DNA from 3 places in the Serratia sp. TSA_198.1 genome. Region 3 is predicted to be linked to each of the others. Evidence: predicted binding sites of a transcription regulator. Region 3 holds the regulator's gene; each other region holds the start of a gene.
The links. Region 3 encodes CRP, which controls carbon source genes, mostly activating them, when cyclic AMP is high. Its sites were predicted from a motif close to ATGTGANNNNNNTCACAT; they were not measured.
Positions count from the first base shown of each region.

Region 1: a site for CRP is predicted at 2,915-2,932, ahead of ACUTSW_RS03565 (PTS sugar transporter subunit IIB). Genes of this name have one in related genera too.
Region 2: a site for CRP is predicted at 4,493-4,510, ahead of ACUTSW_RS12975 (YfcZ/YiiS family protein). Genes of this name have one in related genera too.

Region 1 covers NZ_JBQZFP010000001.1:757,647-764,441, forward strand. The annotation lists gene ACUTSW_RS03555 (glycoside hydrolase family 1 protein) at 1-1,109, opposite strand, end outside; gene ACUTSW_RS03560 (PTS sugar transporter subunit IIC) at 1,130-2,458, opposite strand; gene ACUTSW_RS03565 (PTS sugar transporter subunit IIB) at 2,471-2,785, opposite strand; gene ACUTSW_RS03570 (LacI family DNA-binding transcriptional regulator) at 3,082-4,035, shown strand; gene ACUTSW_RS03575 (aldose 1-epimerase family protein) at 4,111-5,316, opposite strand; gene bamA (outer membrane protein assembly factor BamA) at 5,640-6,795, opposite strand, start outside.
Region 2 covers NZ_JBQZFP010000002.1:330,838-337,632, reverse strand. The annotation lists gene fadJ (fatty acid oxidation complex subunit alpha FadJ) at 393-2,558, opposite strand; gene fadI (acetyl-CoA C-acyltransferase FadI) at 2,558-3,868, opposite strand; gene ACUTSW_RS12975 (YfcZ/YiiS family protein) at 4,060-4,356, opposite strand; gene fadL (long-chain fatty acid transporter FadL) at 4,762-6,039, shown strand; gene mlaA (phospholipid-binding lipoprotein MlaA) at 6,146-6,795, opposite strand, start outside.
Region 3 covers NZ_JBQZFP010000007.1:17,901-24,695, forward strand. The annotation lists gene ACUTSW_RS21655 (hydrolase) at 1-639, shown strand, start outside; gene ACUTSW_RS21660 (YheU family protein) at 636-869, shown strand; gene ACUTSW_RS21665 (phosphoribulokinase) at 1,022-1,891, shown strand; gene ACUTSW_RS21670 (OsmC family protein) at 1,937-2,344, opposite strand; gene crp (cAMP-activated global transcriptional regulator CRP) at 2,724-3,356, shown strand; gene ACUTSW_RS21680 (YccS/YhfK family putative transporter) at 3,411-5,486, shown strand; gene argD (bifunctional acetylornithine/succinyldiaminopimelate transaminase) at 5,525-6,742, opposite strand.

The sequences.
Region 1 (6,795 bases), on a different contig from region 3:
TCCACACCCATGCCGTTTTCGGAAATAAAACAGCGCGGATTGTCATAGTTAACGCGTAAATTGGTCAGAATGTCATAAATACCCGGTTCGTAAATTTCCCATCCGCGATAAGGGTTCATTTTTCTGCCGGGCATTTCGTAGTTTTCGAATAACCATTCAGGCATAAAGGGCGCCAGTGGGTTTACGGCGCTGTCACGGCATTTCACGCGTCGTGGCTGATAATAATTAACACCGAGCAGGTCAATCTTTCCTTCGGCGATCAGCGCCCGATCGCCGGGTTGGCAGGCCGGAAGCTGATCCCAGGTTTTCAGCAATGCCACCAGATCGGCCGGATATTCGCCACGCAGCACCGGATCGAGGAAACTGCGGTTAAACAGCAGGTCGGCGTGGTGCGCGGCACTGACATCCGCCGGATTTTGCGAACGCGGGTAAGACGGCGTCAGGTTCAGCACGATACCGACCTCTCCGGCGTAAAGCCCGGCGCGAAACGCCCGCACCGCCGACGCATGCGCCAGCACCGTGTGGTATGCCACCGTCGCCGCCCGCTTAAAGTCGACCACGTTGGGGTAGTGGAAATCATACAGGTAGCCGCCTTCGACCGGCACAATCGGCTCGTTGAAGGTGAACCAATGCATCACCCGGTCGCCAAACAGCTCAAAGCAGACCTGCGCATAGTGGCTAAAGGCCGCGACCACGTCACGGTTTTCCCAGCCGCCCTTCTCCTGCATCGCCATCGGCATATCGAAGTGGAACAGCGTAATAAACGGCTTGATGCCCTGCGCCAGCAGCTCATCAATCACGTTGTTATAAAACGCCACCGCTTGCGGATTCACCTCGCCCGTTCCGTCCGGGATCAGCCGCGACCAACTCAAAGAGGTACGAAAACTGTTATGGTTGAGCTGTTTCAGCAGCGCGATATCCTGGCGCCAGTTCCGGTAAAAGGTCGATGTCTCCTGCGGCCCCACCTGCTGATGAAAGCGCCAGGGTTGATTGGCGTACCAGGTGTCCCAAATTGTCGGGCTTTTACCGCCCTGCCGGCTGTCCCCTTCGGTTTGCAGCGCAGAGCTGGCGCTGCCCCACCAGAAGTCTTCGGGAAATACGTATTTCATGCTTCGCTTCTCCATAAATATCAGTTGTTGCTGACAGTTCCGGCCAGCGGTGCACCGCTCTGCGCTTTTTGCTCTTCGGTTTTCATTAAAGAGCGCTCGTAGGCACGCAGGAACGGCAAGTACATCAGGGCGGACATCACCATACAGATAACGCACATCACTACCGGGCTGAACGCCCAGTTTGCCGCCCAAGAGGCGCCGATGGGTGCCGGCGTGGTCCACGGCGTGAGCGATACCACCTGCGCCAGCCATCCCAAACGTGTCGCGGTATAGGCCAGTACGGCGTTGACCATGGGAACGCAGACGAACGGAATGAACAACATCGGGTTCATGATGATCGGCGCACCAAACAGGATCGGTTCATTGATGTTAAAGAAGCTCGGCACTACGCCCATTTTGCCGATAGTGCGCAGGTGCGCAACGCGGCTGCGCAACAGCAGGAACGCCAGCGGTAAGGTCGAGCCGACGCCGCCAATCAGCAGATAGTGATCCCAGAAACCTTGTAAATAAACGTGTGGCAATGCCGTCCCCGCCGCCAGCGCCGCCTGATTTACCGACAAGTTCGCCATCCAGAACGGGTTCATGATGCCGGTGACGATCAGCGCACCGTGGATACCGGCGAACCAGAAAATCTGGCACAGCAATACCGACAGCAAAATGGCAGGCAGCGAATCCGAGGCGGACACCAGCGGTTCCAGCAGATGCATAATCGCCTGCGGCAGGATCATGCCGGTTTGCGCTTCGATAAACAGATTCAGCGGATGCAGCGTACCAATCACCACCAGGACCGGGATCAGGATCTCAAACGAACGCGCAACCCCGGTAGGCACCTCTTTCGGCAACCGAATAGTGACATTGTTCTGCTTGAGCCAGGCGTAAACGCGGGTTGAGTAAATGGCGGTGATCAGAGCGGTGAAAATCCCTTGCCCGGAGAGATACTGGGTGGATATTTTGCCGTCTGCATAAGGGGCCGCCACCAGCAAAAAGGCCATAAATGCCAGCAGGCCGGACATTACAGGATCGAGATTAAACTGCCGCCCGAGGCTGGCGCCAATCCCCACGGAGATAAAGAAAGTCATCACCCCCATACTCAGGTTGAACGGCAACATCAGTTGCGCACGGTAAGTCTGCGAAAAATCCAGCCAGCCACGCGCAAAACTGTTCGTGGTATCGGCGGAGAACGGCGGAAAGATGAAGACCAGCATGAACGAACCAATAATCATAAACGGCAACGCAGCGGTAAAACCGTCGCGGATGGCGATGACATATTTCTGCTGCCCCAGGCGGCCGGCCAACGGGGTGATGGATTGCTCGATGACGGCAATCATTGACTGATATAACGAACTCATAGGAACACCTTTTTAGTGCGCCGCTGCGATCAGCGACAGAGCATAGTCCAGTACCTTCTCACCGCGCTGCATGCCGTAGTCCATCGGATCAATGGGCTGAACGGGTATGCCTTGGACGGCAGCCTTTTCTGACAGTGTTTTAAGCATATATTTTACCTGCGGCCCCAGCAGCACCACCTGATAGCGTGGAAACTGCGTATCGAACTCGGCTACCCCATAGGCGTCGATCTCGACCGGCAACCCCCTTTCATTCGCCGCCTCCACCATTTTCCTGACCAGCAGGCTGGTAGACATCCCAGCGGAACAACACAGCATGATTTTGTACATCGACAACCTTCCTCAACGGGTAAATAACCTGAATGCGGGAGTGATTGGATATCATACGGAAACCGTTTTCCATCGGGTGAGAGTGGAAGTGTGATACTCATCATAATCTAGCCACTGCAAGGGATTTTTATTGGATTGTCATCACATTTTTTTGTCTTGTTTTGAGGTGTTTTGACATGGTGTGGAAAATCGGTTTCCATGAAAAAAGGAAAACGGTTATACTGCTGGCGGCGATAATGTGAGCCATTACCGGATGGGTTTTTACAGGCTGCAGCTTGGTCTGTCAGGAGAGAAAGATGTCAACAATCAACGATGTATCACGTTTAGCTGGGGTGTCAAAAGCCACAGTCTCACGGGTGTTGAGTGGATCGCGCGGCGTTAAGGAAGCCAGCCGTCTCGCGGTATTGCAGGCGGCGGAAGAGCTCAATTACCGGCCCAACGTCATTGCGCAATCATTGCTTAGCCAATCGACGGGCTGCATCGGGGTTATCTGCGCGCAGGAGAACATTAACCAAACCACAGGTTATCTTTATGCGCTGGAAAAACAGCTCAGCCAGCATCAAAAGCATCTGCTGCTGCGTTTCGCCAATACCAAAGCGGGCGTGATGAACGCGCTGGACGAACTCACCTGCGGGTTGTGCGACGACGTGCTGATTATCGGTGCCCGTTTCCCGCTCAACATCCCGCATGACAACGTGATCCTGGTCGATTGCGCTGAGGCCGACACGCCTAACAGCATTCAGTTCGACCACGCTTTCGCCGCCGAAAGTGCCTGCAATTATCTGATTAGCCAGGGCAGACGCCAAATAGCCTTGATCCAGCCGGATGCCGGCGGCTGTGCCGATCAGGTGTTGCTGGGTTATAAGCTCGCGCTGGAAAACAACTTTTTGCCGTTCAATCGCAACCTGGTGTTTATGGATTCGACCACCTCTTCCGTTGCGGTACAGGTGCTGCTCAATAACGCCACCACGCTCAATTTCAACGCGCTGCTGGTGGCGGACGAGCAGGAGGCGCAGCGAGTGATTACCCAGCTACAGGCGTTCAATAAATCCGTACCGGACGACATCATGGTCTTTAGCCTGGCCGGTTCGCTGCATTTGCCGGGCATTCCGGCGATCCCGTCCATCGAATATTCCATGGACGCCATGGCGGCGCGTATCGTCAGTTGGTTGACGGAAAAAACCCGGGATATGCTCGGCGCCTGCGTGCTGCGCGGAGATTTGATTATCCCGGACAGGCACAAGCGTTAAGCGATTACCGGCGCCGCAAGAAAACAAAACGGGCCAACAAAGTTGGCCCGCGATCGGTACGGTTCCCATTGACGACTATTCTACCGCGATAGGCGTCTCAACCAGTTTGGGTTGATTGCTCCCCTGCAGCGTCTTGATCTTGTCCTGGTACACTTTCACCTGTTCAGCATCTTTCAGCAAGGTATAGGTCAGCTCGAAGTCGGTACTTTGGCCAGGCTGCAGCTGTTTGATTCGCCCTTGCTCCCGTTCGATTTTCACCGGATAGGCATAGTTGGTCCCCGGTTCGATGCCGGTGACGTACCCCTGGCGTTCGGTATCCGTATTCTTCCACAATGTCAGCAGCGGCAACTGGTGGGTATCAAAACCTATCGCCACGCCGCGATCCCCGCGCCGGTTGTGCAGCATGGCAAGCGTTTTGCCTTGCGCATCCGCATAAGGCAGGATGTTGAACACCATTTCATCAAAGCCTTTGGTCGGGCCCTGGTAAGTTGCCCAGTCTTTCAGGCCGGCTTTGGCGTAGTCGTTAAAAGGCGAAATTTCCTTGATCGGGGCGCTGAATACCGCACCTTCTTCCAGTAACGGTTTGCCGAAGTTACTGTGGTAAATGATTTCGTAATCCCGTGGGTAATCGGCGCGATTAGTCACGCGATCGTGGATTGAAAACGATTGTGTACCAGGGATATAGCGCAGTTCGGTCCAGGTTTCCAGGTTGCTTTTCTTGAAGGTATTTTCTTTCAGCAACCCGCGAATGCGGACTTCGTACGGGGCTTTTTCGGCGATCTCGATCACCACTTTGGAGGCCGGCGTGTTGCCGGCGCGGCCATGCAGCGTGTAAAGCGTGCCGTTGTCGACGCCAGGGTGCCCGGTCCATTCAAAGCCGCAGCGCACCATCATTTCATTAAACCCGTCCAGCCACCCTAAGCCATTGCGGCTGTCCAGATTGATGTAAGCCGGGTTGACCACCTCGGTTACCGGTGAGTCCCAGCCCAGTCGGACGTCGGACCCCTTCACATTCAGAATGTTCATGCCGCGAGTCGGGCTCAGGGCAATCGTCAGGCCGGCACTGCTTAAGGTGATCACCTTGGAACCTTCCTGTTTTCCGCCGTGCAGCACCTGTTGCTGTAAGCTGAAGCCTGCCCCCGTGATGTTCAGCTTTTGGCTGTCGGTCTGCCAATTGCCTTGTTCAATGCCTTTTTCCGTGTCGGTCAATACAATGGTCTGCGCGTTTACTGCGCATGAAATCAAAGAGATAACCGCCGAAAGTGTAATTAACTTTTTCATGGTGCTGTCCTTAACGTTAGCTGAAAGGTTTTAGCTAAAACAATGAAAAAATAGATCTCGGCAGCCAATTAAAAAGAGAGTTGAGTCACCTTTCCGATAACAACGGAATAACAATGAAAAATAATGCGGACAAAATCACCTTTACGCTGCAATAAATGATGAGCAATCACGAAATTAATCGATGTTGAGCACGGTAAAGGTACGGGTTTGCTGTAAGGTGTCAGCAAAAAAATCCTGCATCCGTTGGTTGGTTTTTATTATTCATTATCAATCCATTACCAGAAAATAAAGCCCACAGGAAATTTGCAGGCTTTACCTTGGGATTACCAGGTTTTACCGATGTTGAACTGGAATTGCTCTGCCTTGTCCCCTTCGTACTTTTTGATCGGGAACGCATAGGAGAAGGACAACGGCCCCAACGGCGATTGCCATTGCAATGCAATACCGGCCGAAACGCGGATATTGCTCGGGTCACCGTAGTCCGGGATCCCTGCCGCGAGCGTTTGCGAGGTATTCTGCCAATGGGTATCCCAGACCGTACCGGCATCGACAAACAGCGAAGTGCGCAATGAATTGGCATAGCGGTCATTAATGAACGGCGTCGGGAATATCAACTCGGTACTGGCAATAGCCATGGCGTTACCGCCCACGGCATCATCGGATTTGTCGACCGGGCAGTCGCTGTAGGCACTCTCCGACCCGCTGCAATGATAATAAGCCGCTTTAGGGCCGATACTGTTGGAAGAAAAACCCCGTACGCTGCTGGAACCGCCGGCATTAAAGTTATCGTAGAACGGCACCTCATGGCCGCCGAAACCATCGGCATAGCCAGCTTTGGTGCGCCCCATCACTATCCATTTATTATCGCTACTCAAGGGCAGATACTGATTGGCGCTGAACGTCACCTTGTAGTAACTGTTGGTCGACCCCGGCACGGTAATCTTGGCGTTCAGGCTGGCGCTGGTCCCGTCTGTCGGGAAGAAACCGCGGTCAAGGGTGTTGTAATTCCACCCCACGCTCGTAAAGAAATCATTGGCCGTGAAACGGGCATCGTTATCGTTGTCTTGCGTGGTGATGCCGGGGTTTACATTGACCGAATTGAGGTAGCGCCACATAGCCACCTGCGGTGCCATACCGCTCAGACGGGTATTGGCATAGTCGAGGCCAAGGCCAAGCGAGCTGTTTTCGCCGATCGGGAAGCCAAGATTGCCGCCGATGCCCAGGCTTTTCATGGTGTATTCGGAGAGATCGTCATCTTCCGCGTCGTAGTCGTTATAAGAGATCTTCCCGCCTAAACTTACGCCGTCCACCGTAAAATAAGGGTCAGTCATCGACAGTTCGATATAGGTCTGAGAGTCGCTTTTGGTGCCATTAAAACTGACGGTATTCCCGCTGCCCAGCCAGTTGTCCTGGCTGACGCCCACTTGAAAACTGGCCCCGCTATCCGTGCCGTAACCGAGCCCAAAGTTAAAGGACCCC
Region 2 (6,795 bases), on a different contig from region 3:
GTTGACAAAATAACGCTATACAGAAACGCCGAGCGTGCTGTATCGCCGAGTTTTACAACCCCAAAGCAAAAGCTTTGAAACGATAACGCGCCGTCTCTTTTATGGCGGCCGGGCATTTTGCCTGAAAGTTCACGTAAAGAAAACGCTGTTTTTTACATCAACATCGTCCTGACATGAATATGGCGCTCACATAACAACCAATTCAACGGGTTAAATTTTAACCTTTCCATCATGAAACTTATTGATGGCGATCAGTCTTTCGTCGCTATCCGGTTACGTTACCCCCTCGCTATCTCCCTGTATAGCGCCCAGGATTGCAGGTATTTCAAGGAGTGATAACGATCACACTGCGCCCTGATCCAACTCTAGTACAAATCAGGGCGCCGCGCCGCTCACTCCCCTTGCGGATAAAAGCGTTCGCCCTGCTGCGCCATGCGCTGCAAGCGTTCGCAGGGGGCAAAGTTTTCGCCGTATTGCTGCTGCAGATATTGCAGCGTTTTAACCACCTTCTCTGCGCCGAGCTCGTCCATATAACGGAACGGCCCCCCGAGGAACGGCGGAAAACCGATACCGAAGACCGCGCCGATATCCCCATCGCGTGCGCTGCGAATCACGCCTTCTTCCAGGCAACGCGCCGCTTCATTCAACATCATCATTACGCAGCGCTGGGCGATGACCGCCGGCTGCAAATGCGACTTCGGCGTGATACCCAGCAGAAGATATACCGAAGTATCGGCGCGCTTGCCCCGCTGACGTTGCTGACCTTCGCTCGGATACAGGTAGAAACCCCGGCCGTTTTTACGCCCTTTGCGCCCGTCTTTCAGTACCGCATCGAAGGCGGCCGGCGCGGCGAAACGCGGCCCTAGCTGTTCCACCAACACCGGGATAATCTTGGTGCCTACATCAATGCCCACTTCATCGAGCAGGGTAATCGGCCCCACCGGGAAACCGAAATCCACCAGCGCCTTGTCCAGCGATTCGATCGGTTCGCCTTCCAGCAGACAGCGCGCCGCTTCATTTATATAAGGAGCCAGAATGCGGTTGACGTAAAAACCGGCGCGATCGGCGACCACGATGGCCGTCTTGCCCTGTTTGTGCGCCAGCGCCACGGTGGTGGCAATGGTTTCCTCGCTGGTAGAAGCATGAGGGATCACCTCTACCAACGGCATTTTGTCGACCGGGCTGAAATAATGCAGGCCGATCACCTGCTGCGGCCGCTGCGCTTTGGCGGCAATCTGGCCAATCGGCAATGACGAGGTATTGGAGGCGAAAATGGTATGCGGCGCGGCGTGCTGTTCAATCTCGGCCACCATGTTCTGCTTCAGGGCCAGATCCTCAAACACCGCCTCCACCACGATATCCACCCGTTCAAAGCCGGTGTAATCGGTCGAGCCGGAGATCAGCGTCATCTGTTTTTGCCGTTCCGCCGGACGCATGCGTTTGCTGCGCACCCGCTTGCCAAGCACATCCCAGCTGTATTTCAGCGCGTGGGTGATGCCGGTTTCATTCACGTCTTTAATTCGTACCGGCAGGCCGCCGCGCGTGGCGGTTACGCAGGCAATCCCGCCGCCCATCAGGCCACCGCCCAGAATGCCGACGCGATGCAGAGCATGAGGTTGGGCATTGCCGCCGCGCTCTTTCTTCAAGGCGGTAGAGGCAAAGAACAGGCTGCGCAACGCCGCCGACTGCGGCGTCATGGCCAGTTCGCCGAAGGCCCGCGCTTCGGCTTCATAACCGCTGGTGCTGCCGCTGTCCAGGCCGGTACGCACCACCTGAATGATTTTTTCCGCCGCCGGATAGTTGCCGTGGGTTTTCTCCAGCGTTTTTTTGCGCACAATGCTGAACAACAGGCTTTTCCCCAGAGGGCCGTTGAGCAAGCGCTCCTGCCACGGCAGTGCACGCCGGCTCTGCCACCCCTGCTTGACCCGTTCAATGGCGGCCTGCAACAAAATCGCCTGCGGCACCGCATCGTCCACCAATCCCATCCGCAACGCCTGACGCGCACGGATATGCTTGCCGGTCAGCATCATGTCCAGCGCCTTGCTGGCGCCGATCAACCGTGGCAAGCGCTGGGTGCCGCCGGAGCCTGGCAGCAGGCCAAGCTGAACTTCCGGCAAGCCGAGAGCGGTTTTGTCATCCAGCGAACAAACGCGACCATGGCAGGCCAGAGCCAGTTCCAGCCCGCCCCCCAGGCAAGCGCCGTGAATAGCCGCCACCACCGGCACCGGGAAAGCGGCGATCTGCGCCAGCGTACTTTGCCCTTTTTTCGCCAGCGTTTCGGCCTCTTTGGCGCTGGTGCAGGCGGCGATCATGGTGATGTCCGCCCCGGCGATAAACGAATCCGGCTTGCCGGAAATAATCACCAGCCCTTCCAGCGCAGTATGCTGTTGCGCGCGGATCAGTACGTCATTCACCTGCTCGACGAACTCGGCTTTCAGCGTATTGACCTTGTCACCCGGGACGTCGATGGTAATCACGCCGATGTTGTCCGGGCGCAGCGTCAGTTGAAAAGCCGAGGGTTTGGCCCGCTGTTCATGCAATGCGTTTTCAAAGCTCATCATTCCACCTCTACAATCATTGCGGCCCCTAACCCTCCGGCCGCGCAGGCGGTGGTCAGCCCCAATCCGCCGCCACGGCGTTTCAGCTCGTGCAACGTTTGGGTGATCATGCGCGCGCCGGTAGCGGCAAACGGGTGGCCATAGGCGATCGAGCCACCCAAGACGTTAAATTTATCCATATCCACTGTGCCAATCGCCCTGCTGCGCCCCAGCTTTTGTTGGGCGAATTCATCGCTGGCGAACATCTTCAGGTTTGCCAACGTCTGCGCGGCGAAAGCTTCGTGCATGTCAATCAGCGTCAGGTCGGCCAGGCCAATACCGGCGCGATCCAGCGCCAACGGCGTGGCGTAGGATGGCCCCAGCAGCATGTCTTCCCACACGTCGATGGCGGAAAAAGCAAAACTACGCAGGTAGCCCAGCGGTTGCAGCCCCAGTTCTTTCGCTCGCGATTCGCTCATCATCAGCACCGCCGCCGCGCCGTCGGTCAGCGGCGTACTGTTGGCCGCAGTGACGCTGCCATGTTTGCGGTCAAATGCCGGTTTCAGTTTAGCGTATGACGCCAGGCTGGAGTCTTTGCGAACATTGTTGTCTTCGCTGATTTGCGCGCGGTACGGCGGCACGTAAGCGGTCATGACTTCATCGCGCAGTAGCCCCTGTTCCCAGGCTTTGGCCGCCAGTTGGTGAGAGCGGTGCGCCAGCGCATCCTGCTCTTCGCGGGTGATGCCGTGGCTTTTCGCCATCTGTTCGGCGGTATCGCCCATGCGCAGGCCAGTCGAGTATTCCGCCACCGCCGGCGGCACCGGCAGCAGATCGCGGAACTTTAACCGGCTAAACAGTTTGAGGCGTTGCGACAGGGTGCGCGCCTTGTTGACGTCCACCAACGTACGCGCCAGCGCTTTGCTGACGCCGATCGGCAACACCGAGGAGGAATCGGCGCCGCCGGCAATGCCGATACTGATGCTGCCCGCCATGATGCTTTCCGCCACGTTGGCAATCGCCTGGAAACTGGTGGCGCAGGCGCGCGACACGCTGTACGCATCGGTGTGTACGCTCATGCCGGTGCCGAGGACAATTTCACGCGCGATATTCGGCGCTTCGGGCATTTGCACTACCTGGCCGAATACCAGTTGTTCGATAAGCGCCGGATCTATGCCGCTGCGGGCCAAGAGTTCGCTCACCGCCATTTTCCCCAGATCCACCGCCGGAATGCCGTGATAAGCGGTTGCCTGCTTGGCAAAAGGGGTACGCAGTCCATTTACAATCGCGATACGGTCACCGTAACGGGTCACCAACGGCAGTGCCTTACTCATAAACGCTCCTGAAAAAAATAACGTCAGCGCAACGGGCAAAAAGAGGTCTGACCTGATGAGGTCATTGTTAACCAAATGTTTACATTTGGCAAACCGTCAGAAGTGAAAACTGAGAGCAGGAGCAACTTTCTATTGGGGGGAAAACAGCGAGGCAGCGGCGCGGGTTTACCCCGCACCGTTTTGGGCGGGAATTAACGCAGGCCGAGCTGGAAAATCAGTGTTTCCGCCTGGCAGGCAAAGGTGAAGTCCGCAGTGAGTTGCACACCACCGTCAACCGGTTTAATGCTACTGCTGATGTCACAAGGGTCAGACTCCACGCCACGGGCTTTTTCCGTCAGCGCCGCCAGCGTTTTCTCGGCATCTGGTTGATTGGCAAACACCTGGCTGTAGGATGCAGTGCAATCGGTGTTGTCCATCACGGTACCGACATCAACACAGCAACAAGCTGCGGTTTCCTGGGCGCTGCATTTATTAATTGCATCGGACATGATTAATTCTCCTCAGGGACCGCCATTACGCGAGTCCAAACTGCCATTAACTTTCTGGCGCAAAGACGCAAGATTCTGCGTTTATTTTACCCCGCAGCGAAACCCATCGCTAGCACTTACTTTTTATAGGTGTTTTAAGTGATGGAAATCACAAATAAAAATCGACGTCTGCTAAGGAATGGTAAGAAGTTTGTTATTCACTGCTGGTTTTTTGTTAAGCAGATCTCTTTTTTGATACCAATTCTGAAATATCTCAAAAACAAAGTTGCAACATCCTAACAGGTCGGACCTATAATTCAGCCACTGGTCTGATTTGTCTGAATGATAACGGACCCTACAATCCCGCGCTCCTTGTTACCTTGTGTAACATAGTTTAAATAATAAACACATAATGAGGTTTTGGTCATGAGCCAGAAAAACCTATTTACTAAATCAGCTCTCGCAGCTGCAGTGGCAATTATTTCTTCAAACGTGTCTGCCGCAGGATTCCAGCTGAATGAGTTCTCATCAGCGGGTTTAGGACGTTCGTATTCTGGTGAAGGCGCCATCGCGGATACTGCAGCATCCGCCAGCCGCAACCCTGCCCTTTTGATGATGTACACCCGACCGGAATTCTCGATCGGTGCGGTATTTATCGATCCGGATGTAGACATCACCGGCAAGTCCCCTTCAGGCGCCAGCCTGGATTCCAAAAACATCGCGCCAACCGCCTGGGTGCCGAACCTGCACTATGTTCACCCGATTAACGATCAATTTGCCGTAGGCGGCTCGGTCACCAGTAACTATGGTCTGGCCACCGAATTCAACGACGGTTACACCGCAGGCGCTTACGGCGGCAAAACCGACCTGACCACGGTGAACCTCAATCTGAGCGGCGCCTATCGCCTGAACCAGCACTTCAGCTTCGGTCTGGGCTTTGACGCGGTTTACGCTAAAGCCAAACTTGAGCGTTATGCAGGCGAAAGCGGTGCAGCCCTCGGCATGCCCGCTGATACTCAAATCTCCCACCTGAAGGGTGACGAATGGGGCTACGGCTGGAACGCCGGCATCCTGTATGAAGTGGACGAAAACAACCGCTATGGCTTAACTTACCGCTCAGAAGTGAAAGTTGACTTCGACGGCGACTACAAAAGTAGCATCCCATCTCGTCTGAACCCATTGCAGGGCAGAACCGGTCTGCCATGGGGTACTGATGGCAATACCATTCCAGGCTCGCTGACCCTGAACCTGCCGGAAATGTGGGAAATCTCGGGCTACAACAAGGTTGCGCCGCAATGGGCTGTCCACTACAGCCTGGCTTATACCAGCTGGAGCCAGTTCCAGGAGCTGAAAGCCACCGGCAACAACGGCCAGACGCTGTTCGAGAAGCATGAAGGCTTCAGAGACGCCTACCGCATCGCGCTGGGTACCACTTACTTCTACGATGATAACTGGACCTTCCGCACCGGTATCGCATTCGATGACAGCCCGGTACCTGCCCAGAACCGCTCTATTTCAATCCCGGATCAGGACCGTTTCTGGCTGAGCGCCGGTACCACCTATGCGTTCAACAAAGACGCTTCGGTTGACGTCGGTGTTTCCTACATGCACGGCCAGAAAGTCACCGTCAAAGAAGGCCCTTACACCTTCGAATCGGTGGGCAAGGCCTGGTTGTACGGCGCCAACTTCAACTACCGTTTCTAAAGCGGTCGTTCAAAACGCTTAAGCGCCCTGCGGGGCGCTTTTTTGTTGCCGTTTTATAACAAAAAACCCGCCTGGCGGCGGGTTTTCATATTCTCTTGGCGAGGAATTATTTCGCTGAATCGATTTCGTCCAGATCGCCCTGGATCGCCTTGGCGTTCGGGTTTTCTTCCGCCTTCAGTGAACCGCCGCTCGCCAGGAAGTCGTGACGCTGGAAGTAGGCTTCACGCACCATCACGTAAGGATCGGAAGAGTTATGCAGCAGCCCGTCGGAATCCAGCAATTGGGCGCGGGTTTCAATCCCCTCAACCACCCATTTACCCGCCGACATCCAGAAGGTCAGGTAGCTCAGCACCGGATAGACCGTATCCGCCCAATCGCCGCCATCTTCACGCAAGGTGAAGCTGCCATAGGCAGGTAACATCACATAAGGGCCGTAGCCGACATTGTAATGCCCCAGCGTGCTGCCGAAACGGTTCGGTTCTTCGCGCGCCAGTTTCGGGTTCGCCATCCCCGCCACGTCGATCAGACCGCCCATCCCCAACAGCGTGTTGAGGAAGAAGCGGTTGAAGTGAATCATCCCGCGATACGGGTCGCCCTTCAGGAAGGCGTTGACCATGCTGGCAGGCTCTTCCAGGTTCGACGTGAAGTTACTTAAACCGTTACGCGCCGGCATGGGCACATAGTCGCGCCAGGCCACGGCCACCGGGCGCAATACGTACGGATCCAGGACGTTATAGTTAAAGTCGAACATCGTCC
Region 3 (6,795 bases):
ACGGAGGATGCACGCTTTTTTCTGCGGTGGCTGCGCGCCACTCACGGCGAAGTGCCGACGGCGGCGGTTGGCGTCTCGCTCGGCGGCAACATGCTGGCCTGCTACCTGGCGCAGCAAGGGGCAGACAGCCTGTTGCAGGCGGCGGTGATCGTGTCCGCACCCTTGATGCTGGAGCCCTGCTCATTGCGAATGGATCAAGGGTTCTCGCGCGTTTATCAGCACTATCTGCTCGGGCAGTTGAAACAAAACGCCACCCGCAAGCTGCTGCACTACCCCGACACCCTGCCGCTCAAGCTGCCGCAACTCCGGGCGCTGCGCCGTATCCGCGACTTTGACGATGTCATCACCTCACGCGTCCACGGCTTTAGCGACGCCACCGATTACTACCGCCGTTGCAGCGCGCTGCCGCTGTTACCGGCCATTCAGACGCCGCTGCTGATCATCCATGCCAAAGACGATCCCTTCATGACCGACGAAGTGATCCCCGACATCGCCGGCCTGCCGCGCAACATTGAATACCAGCTGACCGAGTTTGGCGGCCACGTCGGCTTTGTCGGCGGCAGTTTGAACAAACCCCACATGTGGCTGGAATACCGCATTCCATCCTGGCTTTCCCCTTATCTGGAACCCGCACCGTGATTATCCCCTGGAAAGAACTGGAAACCGAGACCCTGAACAGCCTGATCGAATCCTTTGTGCTGCGCGAAGGCACCGACTACGGTGAACACGAACGTTCGCTGGAGCAAAAAGTGGAAGACGTTCGCCGCCAGTTGAAAAACGGCGAGGTCCTGCTGGTATGGTCAGAACTGCATGAAACCGTCAACATCATGCCGCGCGGGCAGTTCCGTGCCGGGCAGGAAGAAAATTAGTGGCTGCCGGTTCTATGACTGACGGAAAAAATCAGGTAACAATGAACCATTGCAAACCCGCGCGCGGAATTTTGCCCTTGGCGAAAAGGGCGTCAAACAGACCAATAACCCTACTCTGACGCCGGCGCATTTAACACGGAGTGACAACCACCATGTCCGCCAAACATCCCGTTATCGCAGTGACCGGCTCCAGCGGCGCCGGCACCACCACCACCAGCGTGGCGTTCCGCAAGATATTCCAGCAGTTGAACATCCGCGCGGCGGAGCTGGAAGGCGACAGCTTCCACCGCTATACCCGGCCGGAAATGGACGCGGCGATCCGCAAAGCGCGCGATCTGGGTCGTCATATCAGCTATTTCGGGCCTGAGGCCAACGACTTCGGTCTGCTGCAACAGAGCTTTATCGAGTACGGCAAGAACGGCACCGGACGGTCGCGCAAGTATCTTCATACCTACGACGAAGCGGTGCCTTATAACCAGGTCCCCGGCACCTTTACACCTTGGGAAGCGCTGCCGGCGCCGACCGACGTGCTGTTCTATGAAGGGTTGCATGGCGGCGTGGTTACCGAACATACCGACGTGGCCAAACATGTCGATCTGCTGGTCGGCGTGGTACCGATCGTTAACCTGGAGTGGATCCAAAAACTGATCCGCGATACCGGCGAGCGCGGGCATTCACGTGAAGCGGTGATGGATTCGGTGGTGCGTTCGATGGAGGATTATATCAACTACATCACGCCGCAGTTCTCGCGCACCCACATCAACTTCCAGCGCGTGCCGACGGTGGATACCTCCAACCCGTTCGCCGCCAAAGCCATCCCTTCACTGGATGAAAGTTTCGTGGTGATTCACTTCCGCGGGCTGGATCAGATCGATTTCCCTTACCTGCTGGCGATGCTGCAAGGCTCTTTTATCTCGCACATCAATACGCTGGTGGTGCCGGGCGGCAAAATGGGGCTGGCGATGGAACTGATCATGGCGCCGCTGGTGCAGCAACTGCTGGAAGGCAAAAAAATCGGGTAATAGGTCGGAGCGCGGCAGTTGGCCGCGCCCCTTTATTCTTGCGCGTTACGCTACGTCGCGGATTTCAAAGCTGTGAGTCACGCTGGCAGCCTTGTTCAGCATCAACGACACCGAGCAGTATTTCTCGGCGGAGAGGTTCACCGCACGTTCAACGATATTGTCGGTCAGACCTTTGCCGGTCACGATAAAATGCAGGTTGATATGGGTAAAGACGCGCGGCACTTCTTCACGCCGTTCGGAGGTCAATTTCACCTCGCAATCACGCACGTCATTACGCCCTTTTTTCAGGATCGACACCACGTCGATAGCGCTGCATCCCCCCACCGACATCAGCACCATTTCCATCGGGCTGGGGGCTTTATCGCCGGCGTTGCCGTCCATCAACACCTGATGGCCAGACGCGGATTCCCCCAGAAACGTCAACCCTTCCACCCACTTAACTCTTGCCTGCATATTGGTCACTCCGATTAATTTCTTAAAATCAGAGTACGCTTTCGCATAGAAACTGGCAACGGAACCTGATGCTGGTCATGCGCAAGCAAGACAACACGAGACACCCGCCTCACTCTGTGCTACAAACAGAGCCGCAATAAATCTTTCCGGGACACTGATTTCAGGGAAACTCCCAGAGAAAGGCTCCTTTACCGGTATGTTAATAGAATGTAGCTTGCAGCTCTCCCGGCAAGTTAATATGCTAGAGCGACAGCGTATATTTATGACACGCCTCAAAACCTGCTGCCAGCCACCCTTAAAACAACGGCGACAGCACGTTTTACAGGGAACTCTGACCCCTGTGACACAAGGCAGCGATAACAACAGAGGATAACAGCGAATGGTTCTCGGCAAACCGCAAACAGACCCTACACTCGAATGGTTCCTGTCTCATTGCCATATCCACAAATATCCATCCAAAAGTACGCTGATTCACCAAGGTGAAAAAGCCGAAACGCTTTACTACATCGTAAAAGGCTCCGTCGCGGTGCTGATTAAAGATGAAGAAGGTAAAGAGATGATCTTGTCCTACCTTAACCAGGGGGATTTCATCGGCGAGCTTGGATTATTTGAAGAAGGCCAGGAGCGTAGCGCCTGGGTCAGGGCGAAAACCGCCTGTGAAGTGGCTGAGATTTCTTACAAGAAATTCCGCCAACTGATTCAGGTCAACCCGGACATCCTGATGCGCCTGTCAGCGCAGATGGCAAGCCGCCTGCAAGTGACCTCAGAGAAAGTGGGTAACCTCGCCTTCCTGGACGTTACCGGTCGCATCGCGCAAACGCTGCTGAACCTGGCGAAACAACCCGATGCCATGACCCACCCAGACGGCATGCAGATCAAAATCACCCGCCAGGAAATTGGTCAGATCGTCGGTTGTTCACGTGAAACCGTCGGCCGCATTCTGAAAATGCTGGAGGATCAAAACCTGATCTCCGCCCACGGCAAAACCATTGTCGTTTACGGCACACGTTAATCACTGAAAAAACGGCGCGATGATTCGCGCCGTTTTTTTATGCCCCGACCGATCATGTGGCGTCGACTGATTTACCACCCGGAAGTCAATTACGCACTGCGGCAAACGCTGGTGCTGTGTCTGCCGGTGCTCTTTGGCCTGCTGATCGGCCACCTGCAACTCGGCCTGCTGTTTTCCCTGGTTCCCGCCTGCTGTAACATCGCCGGGCTGGACACGCCCCACAAACGTTTTTTCAAACGCCTGATCGTCGGCGGCTCACTGTTTGCACTCAGCAGCCTGTTGCTGCAGCAGGCGTTGCTGTGGCAATTGCCGCTGCCGGCGTTGATGCTCGGCCTGGCTCTGCTGCTCGGCGTCAGCGGCGAGATCAGCCCGTTACATGCCCGCCTGCTCCCCGCCGCGTTGATCGCCGCCATCTTTTCTCTCAGCATGGCCGGCACGGTGCCGCTGTGGTACGCCCCCTTACTGTATGTGGTGGGTACCGCCTGGTACGGCCTGTTCACCTGGTTCTGGTTCAAGCTGTGGAAAGAACAGCCGATGCGCGAATCGTTGAGCCAGCTTTATCTGGAACTGGCGGACTACTTCGAAGCCAAGTATTCCCTGTTAACCCAACATACCGATCCGCAAACCGCGTTACCGCCACTGCTGGTGCGCCAGCAAAAAGTGATGGACCTGATCAGCCTGCTGTATCAGCAGCTCAACTTTTTGCCGCACGCCAATAATCTCGAGCAAAAACGCCTGCAGCGAACCTTTCAGGTCGCGCTGGATTTACAAGAACACATTACCGTCAGCCTGCACCTGCCGGAAGAAGTGCAAAAACTGGTGGAGCAGAGCCAGGCCGAGGCGATTATCCGCCGCAATGCGCAGGTGATTGCCGGCCGGCTGCGCACGGTGGCGCACGATATTCTCTATCATCAATACTCCCAGCGCTTCAGTATGACCAACGAGCTGGCAGCATTGGAAAAAGTGGCCGCACAGCACCCCGACAATCCGGTGGGTCAGTTCTGTTACTACCACTTCAGCCGCATCGCTCGCCTGCTGCGCACCCAGCATCCGTTATACCGTCGCGACCTGATGGCCAATCAAAACCGCCTGCCGTTCTGGCCGGCGCTGTTCAGCTACCTGTCGTTTAAATCCAACGCCCTGCGCAATGCGGCACGGCTGGGGGTAATGCTGGCGGCGGGCAGCAGCCTGGGGATGGTTTTCAATCTGCCAAAACCTTACTGGATCCTGCTGACCGTCATGCTGGTGAGCCAGAACGGCTACAATGCCACCCGGGTTCGCATCCAGCACCGTGCGCTCGGCACGTTGGCCGGGCTGGTGATCGCTGCCGGGCTGCTACAGTTGCAAATGCCCGAGGGCGCGACCCTGAGCGTGATGCTGGTCATTACGCTGGCGGCCTATCTGGTTTCGCGTAAAAACTACGGGCTGGCGGTGATTGGCTTTACGGTGACGGCGGTCTATACCCTGCAACTGCTGGCGCTGAACGGCACACATTTCCTGATCCCCCGCCTTATCGACACCCTGATCGGCTGCGTGTTGGTGTTCGGCGGCACCATCTGGCTGTGGCCACAGTGGCAAAGCGGCCTGCTGCGCAAGAACGCCCATCAGGCGCTGGAGAAAGATCAACAGGCACTGCGCCTGCTGCTGGAAGAGCAGGAACCCGATCCCAGCGCGCTGGCCTATGCTCGCATGCAGGTGAACCAGGCGCACAACGCGCTGTTCACCTCATTGAATCAGGCAATGCAGGAGCCGGGGTTTGAATCCAGCTATCTGGCGGATATGCGCCTGTGGGTAACGCACAGTCAGTTTATTGTCGAACACCTGAACGCGATGACCATTCTGGCACGCGAGCACTATATGCTGACGCCCAAGCTGGCGCAGGAGTATCTGCAAACCTGCGAGATAGCGCTGCAAAGCTGCCAGCAGCGGCTGGAGTACGACGGGCCGAGCAGCGGCAACAGCATCATGCAGCCACCGGATTTGCACCCGGAAATGCCGGTTACCGAAATGGAGCGCCACCTGCGCCGCATTCTCTCCCACCTGAGCGTCATGCACACCATTTCGTCGCTGGCCTGGCGCCAGCGCCCGCATCACGGCATCTGGCTGAAACGTAAACTGCGCGATCAATAAGGGCGCCCTGCGGCGCCCCTTGTCATTCCGAGATAAGATTACGCGTTAATCACGTCCTGCACCGCCAGCTCAAACAATGCCATGCCATCGTCGATGTCTTTCAGATCCACAACCAGAGAAGGCGCAAAGCGGATCACATTAGGGCCGGCGTTGAGGATCATCAGCCCGCGCGCAGCGGCGGCGGTGAGGAAATCGCGCGCCTTGCCGTGATACGGCGGAGTCAGCTCTGCGCCAATCAGCAAGCCCATGCCGCGAATGTCGCTGAAAATACCGTATTTCTCGCCAATTTTCCGCAGTGCCTGCACGTACAGATGATGACGTTGTTCGATACCATTCAGCACTTCCGGGGTATTGATCACGTCCAGCGCCGCTTCCGCCACCGCACAGGCCAGCGGATTACCGCCGTAAGTGGTGCCATGGGTACCCACCTGCATCACCGAGGCAATCTCTTCGGTGGTCAACATGGCGCTGACCGGGAAACCGCCGCCCAGCGCTTTGGCGGTGGTGAGAATATCCGGTGTCACGCCATAATGCATATAGGCGAACAGTTTGCCGCTGCGCCCCATGCCGCTTTGCACTTCATCGAACACCAGCAGCGCCTGGTGTTTATCGCACAATTCGCGCACGCCTTTGAGGAATTCGGCGTCCACCGGGGTGATCCCGCCTTCGCCCTGGATCGGCTCCATCACCACCGCACAGGTGTGATCGTCCATCACCGCTTTTACCGCCGCCAGATCGTTGAACGGCACGTGCACGATATCCGCCGGTTTTGGGCCAAAACCATCAGAATATTTGGCCTGCCCGCCCACCGAAACGGTGAACAGCGTACGACCGTGAAAGGCGTTATAAAATGCGATGATTTTGGTTTTATACGGACTGTGGCGGCTAATGGCGTAGTGACGCGCCAGCTTGAAGGCCGCTTCATTGGCTTCCGCGCCTGAGTTGGCGAAAAACACCCGATCGGCGAAGGTGGCATCAATCAGTTTGCCGGCCAGCCGCAGCGCCGGTTCGTTGGTGAAGACGTTGCTGGTATGCCACAAGGTTTCGCCCTGCTGCTTCAGCGCCTCAACCAAGGCTGGATGGCAGTGCCCTAACGCCGTGACCGCAATGCCGCCGGAGAAATCGATGTACTCTTTCCCCTGCTGGTCCCACACGCGGCTGCCTTTGCCCTTCACCGGGACAAACTGGGCAGGTGCATAAACAGGCAAGATAACCTGATCAAAAGTGCTGCGGCTTACTGGGTATTTTTCGGTCATTATGGGGTCCGCCCTAAAAGTGATTCGGTATTTCCACTGCCATTAAGTGAAAA